Regions from separate parts of the Streptomyces sp. NBC_00271 genome, predicted to be linked through region 4. Evidence: riboswitches for the same ligand, from Rfam matches in the RefSeq annotation. Region 4 holds a riboswitch; each other region holds the start of a gene.
The links. A riboswitch is a leader RNA that binds a small molecule or an ion and turns the genes downstream of it on or off. The one in region 4 is predicted to bind cyclic di-AMP.
Positions count from the first base shown of each region.

Region 1: another riboswitch for cyclic di-AMP. It lies ahead of OG798_RS31125 (LysM peptidoglycan-binding domain-containing protein); the one in region 4 lies ahead of OG798_RS44425 (M23 family metallopeptidase).
Region 2: another riboswitch for cyclic di-AMP. It lies ahead of OG798_RS37975 (M23 family metallopeptidase); the one in region 4 lies ahead of OG798_RS44425 (M23 family metallopeptidase).
Region 3: another riboswitch for cyclic di-AMP. It lies ahead of OG798_RS32305 (C40 family peptidase); the one in region 4 lies ahead of OG798_RS44425 (M23 family metallopeptidase).

Region 1 is NZ_CP108070.1:6,842,806-6,846,064, reverse strand. Features, by position in the region: partial or broken gene OG798_RS31135 (CocE/NonD family hydrolase) at 1-993, shown strand, start outside; gene OG798_RS31130 (hypothetical protein) at 1,266-1,526, shown strand; cyclic di-AMP (ydaO/yuaA leader) riboswitch at 1,799-1,959, shown strand; gene OG798_RS31125 (LysM peptidoglycan-binding domain-containing protein) at 1,964-2,662, shown strand; partial or broken gene OG798_RS31120 (HAD family hydrolase) at 2,809-3,259, opposite strand, start outside.
Region 2 is NZ_CP108070.1:8,381,933-8,385,191, forward strand. Features, by position in the region: gene OG798_RS37965 (M16 family metallopeptidase) at 1-329, shown strand, start outside; gene OG798_RS37970 (M16 family metallopeptidase) at 326-1,714, shown strand; cyclic di-AMP (ydaO/yuaA leader) riboswitch at 1,961-2,121, shown strand; gene OG798_RS37975 (M23 family metallopeptidase) at 2,134-2,898, shown strand; gene OG798_RS37980 (GntR family transcriptional regulator) at 3,111-3,259, shown strand, end outside.
Region 3 is NZ_CP108070.1:7,073,912-7,077,170, forward strand. Features, by position in the region: gene OG798_RS32300 (tellurite resistance/C4-dicarboxylate transporter family protein) at 1-164, opposite strand, end outside; gene OG798_RS32305 (C40 family peptidase) at 260-1,420, opposite strand; cyclic di-AMP (ydaO/yuaA leader) riboswitch at 1,429-1,600, opposite strand; gene pcrA (DNA helicase PcrA) at 1,883-3,259, shown strand, end outside.
Region 4 is NZ_CP108070.1:9,765,074-9,768,332, reverse strand. Features, by position in the region: gene OG798_RS44430 (rhamnogalacturonan lyase family protein) at 1-565, opposite strand, end outside; gene OG798_RS44425 (M23 family metallopeptidase) at 808-1,809, opposite strand; cyclic di-AMP (ydaO/yuaA leader) riboswitch at 1,812-1,970, opposite strand; gene OG798_RS44420 (alpha-galactosidase) at 2,272-3,259, opposite strand, start outside.

The sequences.
Region 1 (3,259 bases), 2.9 Mb from region 4:
CGTACGCCCTTCTCCCACGAGACGACTCACGAGGATCTGTGGATCCCGCTCCCGGACGGCATCCGCCTGCACGCGCGCGTGTGGCGCCCGCTGACCGACGCGCCCGTCCCCGCGCTCCTCGAATATCTCCCGGACCGGCTCACCGACCGGACCGCGCCACGCGACTGGCAGCTCCACCCCTGGTACGCGGGCCACGGCTACGCGTCCGTCCGGGTGGATGCCCGCGGTCACGGCAACTCGGAGGGCGTGCCGACGGACCCGTATGGGGAGGGCGAGTGTGGCGCGCCATGTGGGTGAAGCGCCTGGAGACGGTGGAGCCGTTCATCCATACGTGGCTGTAGGTGGCTGTACGTGGCTGTCCCACCCGACCCGGGACGCGTACTGGCGCCACGCCAGTGTGTGCGAGGACGGGGGATCGCGAGGATGGGGATACGGAGGGACCCGGACCGAGGCCTGCCGCCGGGCCCGGCGATCGGCTTCCTCCAGGAGACGCCGGGGTGGTGGGACTACTGGCTCAGGCCGGCCGATCGCGTCGGGGTCAAGGGCCGGGTCAGGCCCGGACCCGGACCCTGACGCGATCGGCCATCCCGACCTCGGTGTGATCAACAGTCCGACCCCGGCGTGAGCAACCGTGACGTCATGGCCGCGGCACCCCCCGGCGACGACGTACCCGTCCCTCCCCGGCCGCTGGGTGGGCGACACCGCCTGACCCTCCCCCTCCGCGACCCCGATCGCGTACGCGCTGCGGGGCGCACCGTGCTGGTGCGCTCCCCTCAGCACACGGGCGTGGACGCGGGCCGTTTCCGCCCCGTCGGGAACGACGCGGGCCTGCCGCCGAACCAGCGGGAGGAGGGCGCGAGGTCGGCCCGCTTCGAGTTCGAGGTCCCGGGGGGACCTGGACCCCGGGGCGCCCCAGGGTCCGCCTCCGCCGACGTCGCTGCCGACGGTTCCTCGACGCTGGTGACCCGGGGTGCTCTGAACCTGTCAGCGCGCTAGGGCCCCGACCAGGCGGTCTCCTGGAAACCGGGCTCTACGGAGGACGTGTCTTCCCTCGAACTTCCGGTGCGAGCAAGGGAGTCGGACCCGGGCGCGTACACCATCGACGAGCCGAACCCGCTCTCCGCCCGTACCTCTCGACGACGTCGATCCGTCTGCACCGCCCGGAGCCGCCCTGGGACGCCCGGGTCGAGACACGCTCCGAACTCAGCTGCGACGCCCGGGAGTTCGTCACCTCGAACGAGCTGATCCGCAAGGACGGCAACGAGGTGGTCTTCCATCGGACGTGGGAGCGAAGAATCCCCCGGGCCGAGGCGGTGACGAGGACCAACAGGGCTTACGCGGGGCAGGAGTTCGGGCCCCACCCGGACCTGATGCGCCACGAACTCCCCGAATATTGGGCCTACGGCCTCTACTTCAACCCCAACGCCGGCCGGCTCCCCGACGACGACCTCGACACGGACCTGTCCGCGGGGGAGGTCCGCCCGGCTCCGCCCGCGGACTCACCGGCCTGGACACTCGAGGCGTGATGTCCGATTTGCCGCCAGTGCCGCTTTATTTCTGCTTGGTCGCGTGAATTGGGTCACTCCCATACAGGGTGGGCTCTTTATCCCGTCTTGACGACTCCCCCTTTGCATAAGGCAAGTTGAGTGTCACGTTCCGGATTAATCGGGCATTTTCTCCCTCGTATTGCCCAGGTGAAAGCGATCTACACCGGGAAATGAGGGCTTGTTCCGGACATGTGCTCTCGCATACGTTCACGTCAATCCGGACGGACCGCCCAATCCTGCCGCCGACCGGAACATCCCAGCCACCCACACACACGCACGGCAGGAGCGGGGGACCCAGGTAAGCCGCCGATCCGGACACCGGAACGGCTAGGGGTGAAGTCGCACACACCGTGCGGCCGGGCAGCTCCCGCCCGAACCCGACAGCTCACTTCGCAGGCGCCGGAGAGGAATTCGCCATGTCCGCACGAGGCAAGCACCGCAGCTTCAAGATCCACGGCATGCTCACTCGGGGCATCCTCGCCGCGGGAATGGGCGGAGTCACACTCGCCCTTCCGCTCGTGAGCGCGGCCTGCGCGCAGGCCGCCACGGCCACCACCACTGATGTCCAGCTCATCACGTACAAGGTGGTCGCGGGCGACACCCTGGCCAAGATCGCGCAGAAGTACCCCAAGAGCGGCGGCGCGGCGAAGCTGTACGCCGCCAACCGCGCGGTCATAGGCCCCAACCCGACGACGCTCCGTCCGGGCCTCACCCTGACCGTGGGCACCAAAACCGTCCAAATCCCCGCCAAGAAGACCCCGGCTAAGACGGCGCCCACCACGTCGAAGACGTACGCGAACAACCTCGACGGATGGATCAAGCACTCGCTGGACATCATGGCCCGCAACAAGATTCCCGGCACCTACAACGGCATCCACCGCAACGTCATGCGCGAGTCCTCCGGAAACCCCCTGGCCATCAACAACTGGGACTCCAACGCCAAGGCCGGCATCCCCTCCAAGGGCCTGCTCCAGGTCATCGACCCCACGTTCAAGGCCTACCACGTGCCGGGCACGTCGATGAACCCCTACGACCCGGTCGCGAACATCACGGCGGCCTGCAACTACGCGGCGCACAAGTACGGCTCGATCGACAACGTCAACGGGGCCTACTGACAGGACTGGTGGGGCTGGTTGGGCCGGTAGGGCTGGTACGACTGCCGGGGCTGATGCGGCTGATACGGCTGATGAGGTCGGAGAGACTCGGAGAGCTGCCGGGACCCACCGGGCTCTCCGGACTCCCGGAACCGATCCGACCGGCACGGGAACAGCCGCTCCAGCACCACCGCGATCCCGTCGTCCTCGTTCGACAACGTCACCTCGTCGGCCACCGCCTTCAGCTCCGGATGGGCGTTGGCCATGGCGACCCCCCGGGCGGCCCAGTCGAACATGGGGATGTCGTTGGGCATGTCGCCGAAGGCGATGGTGGCGGCGGGGGTGAGACCGAGGTGGGCGGCGGCGAGCGCCAGACCGGTTGCCTTGGTCACGCCGCATGGCTGGAGTTCGACGGTCCCGGGCCCCGACATGGTGACGGTGGCCAGCGAGCCCACCACACCCCGGGCCGCCGACGCCAACTCGTCGTCGGACAGCGACGGGTGACGGAGCAACACCTTGCTGATCCGCTCCGTCCACAGGTCGTCGCGGTGGCGCACCCGTACCGCCGGAAGCGTCGGATGCGGCATCACGTACCCCGGCTCGATGAGCGTCAGCCCG
Region 2 (3,259 bases), 1.4 Mb from region 4:
TCGAGTCCGCCGTCGACGCGGAGCTCGCCCGGTTCGCCGAGGAGGGCCCCACGGACGAGGAGATGGAGCGCGCCCAGGCCCAGTTGGAGCGCGAGTGGCTGGACCGGCTCGGCACGGTCGCGGGCCGCGCCGACGAACTGTGCCGGTACGCCGTCCTGTTCGGCGACCCGCAGCTCGCCCTGACGGCCGTACAGCGCGTCCTGGACATCACGGCCGAGGAGGTCCAGGAGGTCGCGAAGGCCCGCCTGCGCCCCGACAACCGCGCGGTGCTCGTGTACGAGCCGGTCGCTGCCGGCACCACCGAAGAGGACGAGGAGGCGGCGAAGTGACCGAGCTCGCCACCATGGACTTCCACCCGCAGCCCCAGGCGGGTCAGCCCAAGCCCTGGGCCTTCCCGGCGCCCGAGCGCGGCACGCTGGACAACGGCCTGACCGTGCTGCGCTGCCACCGCCCCGGCCAGCAGGTCGTCGCCGTCGAGGTGTTGCTCGCCGCGCCGCTCGAGGCCGAGCCCGCGGGCCTCGACGGCGTCGCCACGATCATGGCGCGCGCCTTCTCCGAGGGCACCGACAAGCTCTCCGCCGAGGAGTTCGCCGCCGAGCTGGAGCGCTGCGGCGCCACCCTCGACGCGCACGCCGACCACCCCGGCGTGCGGCTGTCGCTCGAAGTGCCCGTCTCGCGCCTGCCCAAGGCGCTCGGGCTGCTCGCCGACGCCCTGAGGGCACCGGCGTTCGCGGACAGCGAGGTCGAGCGGCTGGTGCGCAACCGGCTCGACGAGATCCCGCACGAGACGGCCAACCCGGCCCGGCGGGCCGCCAAGGAGCTCTCCAAGGAGCTGTTCCCGGCGACCTCGCGCATGTCGCGCCCGCGCCAGGGCACCGAGGAGACCGTCCAGAAGATCGACTCGGCGGCCGTACGCGCCTTCTTCGACAAGCACGTACGTCCCGCCACGTCCACCGCTGTGATCGTCGGCGACCTGACCGGCGTCGACCTCGACGCGCTGCTCGCCGAGACGCTCGGCGACTGGACCGGTTCGTCCGCCGAGCCGCGCCCCGTGCCGTCGGTGGCCGCCGACGACACCGGCCGTGTGATCATCGTGGACCGCCCCGGCGCGGTCCAGACGCAGCTGCTCATCGGCCGCGTCGGCGCCGACCGGCACGACCGTGTGTGGCCCGCCCAGGTGCTCGGCACGTACTGCCTCGGTGGCACCCTCACCTCGCGCCTGGACCGCGTCCTGCGCGAGGAAAAGGGCTACACCTACGGTGTGCGGGCGTTCGGCCAGGTCCTGCGCGCCGCGCCGGACGGAACCGGTATCGCGATGCTCGCCATCAGCGGCTCCGTGGACACCCCGAACACCGGCCCGGCGCTCGACGACCTCTGGAAGGTGCTGCGCACCCTCGCCGCCGAGGGCCTGACGGACGCCGAGCGCGACATCGCCGTACAGAACCTGGTGGGGGTGGCGCCCCTCAAGTTCGAGACCGCGGCGGCCGTCGCGGGCACGCTCGCGGACCAGGTCGAGCAGTACCTGCCGGACGACTACCAGGCGACGCTGTACCAGCAGCTCGCCGCGACCGGCACCGTGGAGGCCACCGCGGCCGCCGTGAGCGCCTTCCCGGTGGACCGTCTGGTGACCGTCCTCGTCGGCGACGCCGCGCAGATCCAGGAGCCCGTCAAGGCCCTCGGAATCGGTGAAGTGACCGTCGTTCCGGCGGAGTAGAGGTTCAACGGAGCGTGACTCCGTAGGGCCCGGGTGACTGAAGAGTCGCCCGGGCCCCTTTTTGATCGGATTTCCGCTCGGGTCTTCGCGCGGACTTCATCCCCAAGATGTCCGTATTGGTAGGGAGGTTGCCCGTCTGCCCTGTGGCATGCACTACAAAAGCCGTGATCCGTTTGTTGATTGAAAGACGCCCCGTCTAGCGTCGGTGCGGCTGTTCGTCAGGCAGTGCGCCGCGCCCGCGGCACCGGACAGTCATCGCCGAGTCCCCGTACGGCGCGAGCCAGGGGAGCCGGGGACCCACACGTAGTCCCTGGGGTGAATCGGACGCCCTCCCTGGAGGGAGTCCGTAGGAGACCTTCCTGCTCCGAACCCGTCAGCTAACCCGGTAGGCGAGAGGGAAGGAAAGGATCAGCCCCTACATGGCGTTCACCTGTGGCCCCGGGAAACACCGCCGTCCGAGCCGCGTGAAGCGCTCCACCACGAACGCCGTCGGCGTCGCCGCGCTCACCACCACCGGTGTCATCGGAACCCTGGCCGCTCCGGCACTCGCCGCGGACGCCTCCGTCGAGCAGACCGGGCTGACCCAGGCCGTCACCCTCGGTGACAGCGTCGCCGCCCAGATCGACGCGCAGGCCGCCGCCCAGCAGCGCGCCGCCGACGAGGCCGCCGCGCGCAAGAAGGCCGAAGAAGCCGCGCGCAAGAAGGCCGCCGAGGAGGCGAAGAAGGAGCGCGAGGCCAAGGAGCGTGCCGCCCGCGCCGCCGAGCGCAAGCGCCTCAACACCTTCGTCCTGCCGATCACCGGCTCGTACATCTCCACCGGCTACAAGACCGGCGGCAGCCTCTGGTCCTCCGGCAGTCACACGGGCGTCGACTTCCACGCCGCCTCCGGCACCTCGGTCCACGCGGTCGGCTCCGGCACGGTCGTCACGGCCGGCTGGGGTGGCGCGTACGGCAACCAGATCGTCCTGAAGATGCACGACGGCACCTACACGATGTACGGCCACCTGTCGTCCATCGGCGTCTCCGTGGGGCAGACGGTCACCCCGGGCCAGCAGATCGGCCTCTCCGGCGCCACCGGGAACACCACCGGGCCGCACCTCCACTTCGAGGCCCGTACGACGGCGGAGTACGGCTCCGACATGGACCCGGTCGCCTACCTCCGCTCGCACGGCGTGAACGTCTGACGCTCGCACACCCCGAACGCCTGACGACCGGCGTCAACACTTCCGAAGCCCCGGCTCCCCTCAGCCGGGGCTTCGTCGTTTCGAACGGCTGTCTGTCCAAAAAATATCCATGGATTCCGGCCCGCCATCGGAAATTCCAGTTCTCTGCAATAGAGTCGCTGAACAAGCGTCAATCGACCGCGTTTCGCGGGGATTAAGGCGGAGGTCCGGTCATGCGCATTCCCGCGCACTCGGTATGCACGGCGATCCGTGACGACATCGTCGCGGGTGTCTACGAGCGCGGCAGCCGGCTCACCGAGGAACTGCTCGCGCGACGCTACGGCGTCTCGCGGGTCCCCGTGCGCGAGGCCTTGCGCACGCT
Region 3 (3,259 bases), 2.7 Mb from region 4:
GCCAGGGCCAGCACGATCCGGGACAGGATCTCGTAGCCGGTCTGCTCCAGCCCGATCGAGATGATGCCGGTGGCCAGGATCGCGGCTCCGGCGCCCGGCGGATTCTGCGCCCACCAGCTGCGCAGGCCGGTCCACCGGGTGCCGGGCGGGGAGATGGCTGACATGGGCCCGATGCTAAGGACCTTCGAGCGGGTTGGCGGCGGGCCACGCGCGCGTGGAGCTCGATGAGCCCCACGCGCGCGTGCCGGGCACCGAGGCGTTAGGCCGGACGCACCACGCTGTGGATGATCGACTCGCCGCCGTAGAAGATCGACTCCTCGCGGACGTACGCGCCCGGCTTGGGGGCGTGGATCATCATGCCGTTGCCGACGTACAGGCCGACGTGGCTGATGTCGTCGTAGAAGAAGACGAGGTCACCGGGCTTGATGTCGGCGAGCGGGACCGTCGTGCCCACGTTGACCTGGTCCCAGGTGGTACGCGGGAGATCGACGCCGGCGGCCTTCCAGGCGGCCTGGGTGAGGCCGGAGCAGTCGTAGGAGCCGGGCCCGGTCGCGCCCCAGACGTACGGCTTGCCGACCTGGGTGCGGGCGAAGGCGAGGGCCTTGTCGGCGTTGGCGGTGTACGAGGAGTCGGTGGTCGAACTCCCCGAGGTGCCCGAGGTGCCGGTGGTCGTCTGCTGCTGGGCGGCCGCCTCCTGGGCCTTCTTCTCCGCCGCGGCCTGCTGCTGGGCCAGCTCCGCCGCCTTGCGGTCGGCCGCTTCCTGCTTCTTCTTCTCGATCGCCGCGAGCCGCGCCTTCTCCTCGGCGGTCAGTTTCGAGAGCAGGTCGCGCGCCGCGGCGAGCTTGCGCTGCACGTCGGCCTTGGACGTCTTCAGCGCGCTCTGCGTCGTGGTGAGCGTCTGCAGGCTCTGGGAGGCCTCCGCGCGCTTCTTGGTGGTGGCGGCCTGCTCGGTGATGTAGTCGTCGACGGCCACCTTCTGGCGGCTGGTCAGCCGGTCCATCAGCTGGGTCTGGTCGAAGTAGTCCTGCGGATTGTCGGCCAGCAGGAGGGTCGCGGTGTCGGGCGCGGAGGCGCCGGTGCGGTACTGCGCCGCGGCGAACGACCCCAGCTCCTCGCGCGCGGTGTTGAGCTTCTCGGTGCGCCGGGCCACGTCGTCGAGGAGGGAGTCGACGCGCTTGCGCTGCTGCGCGGTCTTCTCCCTGGTCGCGTTGTACTTCTCGGTCGCCGCCTCGGCCTGGTGGTAGAGGTCGTCGACCTTCTTCTCGACCTCTTCGATGCTCGGCTTGGGATCGGCCGAGGGCGCGGCGTTCGCCGTCTGGGAGAGCAGGGCCACGGAGGTGAGGGCCGCCGTGGCGAGGGCGGGGGTCCGTATACCCGCTATGCGCGTACCTGTAGGACTCCACTTGCGATGCGACGCCAAGAGAGGCGACTCCTTCCGTCTTCCGCCTACCGAGTTAGCTGTCGGGTTCGGGCGGGTGATTCCGGAAGGTTTGCCCTACGGTCCTTGTCCCAGTGGACAGTTGGACCGATTCACCCCAAGGTCGGTTGGGTCCCCGGCTCCGGCTGCCGTACGGCGCACCGGACTCGGCGGAGGCCGCACGGCCCGGCGGTGTTCGCCGGTTGGGTCGAGCGGCCTGCCCGGCACGCTAGCCAACTCATAAGTGTTCTGTGAAGTTTGATGTGCGATATGCCCGATACATTTTCGTGACCTTGACCTCGGGGGTCATTGGCCGTGGCTGACCGTGATGAAGCGATCCTGAACGGTGACGGCGTCCGCGGTGGAAGGAGCGACGGAAAAAGATCATGCGCGGTCGCGGAAAAACCGGTCGGGTTTCCAGGGTGGCCGCGGGTTGTCAGTGGGGCCGCCTAGACTCGGAGAGCGATGAGCAGCCTCTTTGATGACAGCTTTCTGGCGGACCTCCAGCCTTCCGGGGCCCACGAGGAAGAGCCCCCGCCGCCCGAGGACGGGGCGCCGGAGCCGCTTCCGGACGACCTGTTCGGCGGCCGCTTCGACGTGCCCGCGAGCCGGGACGCCTACTACCGCGACGGCGCGCCCCGCCCCGCCGTGGACCCGGCGGCCCTGCTGGACGGGCTGAACGAGAACCAGCGCGCGGCCGTGGTGCACTCCGGCTCCCCGCTGCTCATCGTGGCCGGCGCGGGCTCCGGCAAGACCCGGGTGCTCACGCACCGCATCGCTCATCTGCTGGGCGAGCGCCATGTCCACCCCGGCCAGATCCTCGCGATCACCTTCACGAACAAGGCTGCGGGCGAGATGAAGGAGCGCGTCGAGCAGCTCGTCGGCCCGCGCGCGAACGCGATGTGGGTGATGACCTTCCACAGCGCGTGTGTGCGGATCCTGCGCCGCGAGAGCAAGAAGCTCGGCTTCACCTCCTCGTTCTCGATCTACGACGCCGCCGACAGCAAGCGTCTGATGGCGCTCGTCTGCCGTGATCTGGATCTCGATCCCAAGCGCTTCCCGCCCAAGTCCTTCAGCGCCAAGATCTCGAACCTGAAGAACGAGCTGATCGACGAGGAGGACTTCGCCGTCCAGGCCGCCGACGGCTTCGAGAAGACCCTCGCCCAGGCCTACGCGATGTACCAGTCGCGGCTGCGCGAGGCCAACGCGCTCGACTTCGACGACCTGATCATGACCACGGTCAACCTGCTGCGTGCCTTCCCGGACGTCGCCGAGCACTACCGGCGCCGCTTCCGCCACGTCCTGGTCGACGAGTACCAGGACACGAACCACGCGCAGTACGCCCTGGTCAGGGAGCTCGTCGGCCCGGCCGCCGGTGACCGGCCCGAGGAAGCGCCGCCCACCGAGGGCGAGCTCGGGCCCGCCGAGCTGTGCGTCGTGGGCGACGCCGACCAGTCGATCTACGCCTTCCGCGGGGCGACCATCCGCAACATCCTCCAGTTCGAGGAGGACTACCCGGACGCGACGACGATCCTGCTGGAGCAGAACTACCGCTCCACCCAGACGATCCTGACCGCCGCGAACGCAGTCATCGAGCGCAACGAGTCCCGCCGCCCCAAGAACCTGTGGACCAACGCGGGCGCCGGTTCGAACATCACCGGCTATGTCGCCGACACCGAGCACGACGAGGCCCAGTTCGTCGCCGACGAGATAGACCGTCTCACCGACGCGGGCGAGGCCAGGGCGGGTGACGTCGCCGTCTTCTACCGGACGAACGCACAGTCCCGCGTCTTCGAAGAGATCTTCATCCGCGTCGGCCTGCCCTACAAGGTCGTCGGCGGC
Region 4 (3,259 bases):
TGAGCGTGTACGCCTCCAGGAGGTCGGGCTTGTCGCGGGTCTGCGCGAGCCGGCTGACGACGAGTTCGTAGCGTCCGTCGCCGTCGAGGTCGCCGGGCCAGGCGTGTTGCACGGTGTATCCGTCGGCGGCGGCCAGCGGAACCTCGGCGTAACCCCGCACGAAGTCGAGCGCCGCCGAACTCGGTTTCCGCTCACGGCCGTTGACGACGGCACGCACGGTGTAGGTGCCGGTGCCCCGGGTGTCGTCCTGGTACGTGGTCGACCGGGTGACCGGCGCCTGGTTGAGCCGCCGTCCGCCCTTGTACACGTTGAACGCGATCGCGTCCCCGGTGGGGGTACCCCCTGTTCGAGCGGAGCCGAGAACTTGGGGGAGTGCGTACTCCGTGCCGAGTAACCGCCAGCTCAGGAAGGTGCCCTTGCCCGAGGGGACGGCGACCAGGCCGCGGTCCAGGTTCTCCACGATCCGGCGCGGCGGCGGATGCCGTTCGGTGGCGTGCGAGGGCGCGGCGACCAGACCGGCCAGCAGCGCGGCGGCGGTGACGACGCCGAGTCTTCGAGGTCTCACGATGGCGTGCTCCTTGCGGTGGCGACGACGGCCGCGGTGCCGCCGCCGAAGACATAGAAAGCGCTTACGGAGATCACTGTGGAGCCACTCTCGCACCGTGTCGAGACCTCGTTCGCCGGTGCCACAAGACCGCAATGTGCCGATCATGAAAGGACCACGCCGGGACGCGTGGAGAAAAGCCGAGGGCCGGACCCCGCGATCGCGGGGTCCGGCCCTCGAAGATGTGAGAGGCGCGGCGGACGTCAGCCGACGGCGACACCGTGCGAGCGAAGGTACGCGACCGGGTCCATGTCCGAGCCGTAGTTCGGGGTGGTGCGGATCTCGAAGTGCAGGTGCGGACCGGTGACGTTGCCGGTCGCGCCGGAGAGGCCGATCTGCTGGCCATTGGTCATGGTCTGGCCCGCCGAGACGGACAGGGCGGACAGGTGAGCGTACTGCGAGTACCGGCCGTCGGCGTGCTGGATGACGACCTGGTTGCCGTACGCGCCGCCCCAGCCGGCCGATACGACGGTACCGGCGGCAATGGCCTTGATGGTGGTGCCGGTCGGGACCACGAAGTCCACGCCGGTGTGGTAGCCGCTGGACCACATGCTGCCGGCGACCTTGTAGCCGGTGCCGATGGTGGCGCCCCCGACCGGCAGGGTGTAACCGGTGTGGGTGGCGGTGCCGGTGGCCCGGGTGGTGGCGGCCTGGGTCTTGGGCGCGTCCGCCGCGCCGGACGATCCGGCGGCCGACTGCGCCGACGATCGCGTGGACGTCTTGGCGGACGACTGCGTGGACGGCTTGGTCGACGGCTTGGTGTCGTCGGTCGACGCGGCCCTCACGCCGATCGTGAGCTTCAGGCCGGGGTGGATCATCGAGGGGTCGCTGCCGATGACCTGACGGTTGTCGGAGTAGAGCTTCTGCCAGCCGCCGCGGAGGTGCTGCCGCTCGGCGATCTTGGAGAGCCAGTCGCCGGCCTTCACCGAATAGGTCTTCGTCGAGGCCGTGGAGGTCGACGCGGTCTCTTCCGAAACCGTCGCGGTCCTTTCGGAAACCGTCGCGGTCTTTTCGGAAACCGTCGCGCCGGAAATCGTCGCGGTCTTTTCCGCAGTGGACGAAACCGCGGCCGTCGGCGTCACGGCATGGGCACCGGCGGCCCCCATCAGCGGCAGCGCGAGGGCGGCGCCACCGGTTCCGGCCACGGCGATCGAGCGGGAGAAACGCTGGGACTTGGGTCGGCGGTGCTTACCCTTCGCGGGCATGAAGAATTCCTCTCCGGCGCCTGCGAGGTGAGCTGTCGGGTGCGGGCTGGAGATGCCCGGCCACGCGGCTGCGCGGCTATACCCCTAGCCGTTCCGGAGACCGGAACAGGCGTGGTACCTGTGGGTCCCCCGCTCCTGCCGGTTACCGGTGGGTGTGCGGATACCGGGCGGCGGCAGGATTGGGCGTCCGTCCGGATTGAGGGCGAACGTAAGCGACATGGGGGCGCATCGCCAACCATGTCGCTTTTCTGTGCGCGTGCCATTCTTGATCCATGCCGGAATTCCGGTCACCCTCCGTGGACAATGATCTCCCCCGCCCCTCAATCCGCCCGGAAATTCGGGCGGATCGAGAAAGCGGGCCGGCAACGCATCGTCACGAATATGACGCTGCTCACGCACGTCACACCACGGTCTTTTATTCCAGGGCCAGTTGGAATTAAGGCATCAATAGGGACAGAACGCTCACATGCGACGCAGTCGGATAACTGCCGCATCGAAGTCCCCGCGCAGCCCCGTCCGCAACCCGTGATGCAACAGCACCGCACCTCGGTGCACTTCACCCGTTTCGCGGCATTCGTACGCGGCGCTCGGATCGAGCCCACGCAACCGGAGCGGGGCGACCGGCTCGCCGTGATGCTGCGCCTGGAGCAGGGCGAGGACGACGGTCTCGTCGCCGCGGACGTACTGCACGGCGCTCAGCCCGCCCTCCGGAGGCCGCAGCCGGTAGAGGTCGCCGCGCTGCACGACCGGCCGGATCTCCTTGTAGAGGTCCACCCACTCCCGCGCCTCGACGAGCTCCGCCTCGCTCCAGTCGGCCAGGTCACCGCCGACCCCCAGCACCCCGGCCATGGCGCTCACGAACCGGAAGCGCAGCGAGCTGATCCGACCGTTGAGCTGCGCGTTCGGACTGTCCGTGACCCAGGCGGCCATGATCCGGGCCGGGTGGATCTGGCTGAAGCCGTGCTGGATGGCGAGCCGGTCGAGCGGGTCGGTGTTGTCGGAGGTCCACACCTGGTCCGTGCGTGCCATGACGCCGAGGTCGATCCGGCCGCCACCGCCCGAGCAGGACTCGAAGGCTACCCCGGGATGCTCGGCCCGCAGCCGGTCCAGGAGCCCGTACAGGGCCTCCACGTGCTCGACCCACAGCTTCTGCGGGTACGGCTCACCGGGCCAACCGGCGTCCGTGAAGCAGCGGTTGAAGTCCCACTTCACATAGTCGATCGGGGCGCTCGAGAGCAGACCGTCGAGCTGCTCCCACAGGTACTCCTGGACATCCGGGCGGGCGAGATTGAGTACGAGCTGGTTGCGGAACTCCGTCCTGGTCCGCCCCGGCTGGAACTGCACCCAGTCGGGGTGCGCGCGGTACAGCTCACTGTCCGGATTGACCATCTCCGGCTCGACCCAGATCCCGAACTGCATGCCGAGCGCGTGCACGTCGTCGGCGAGCGGC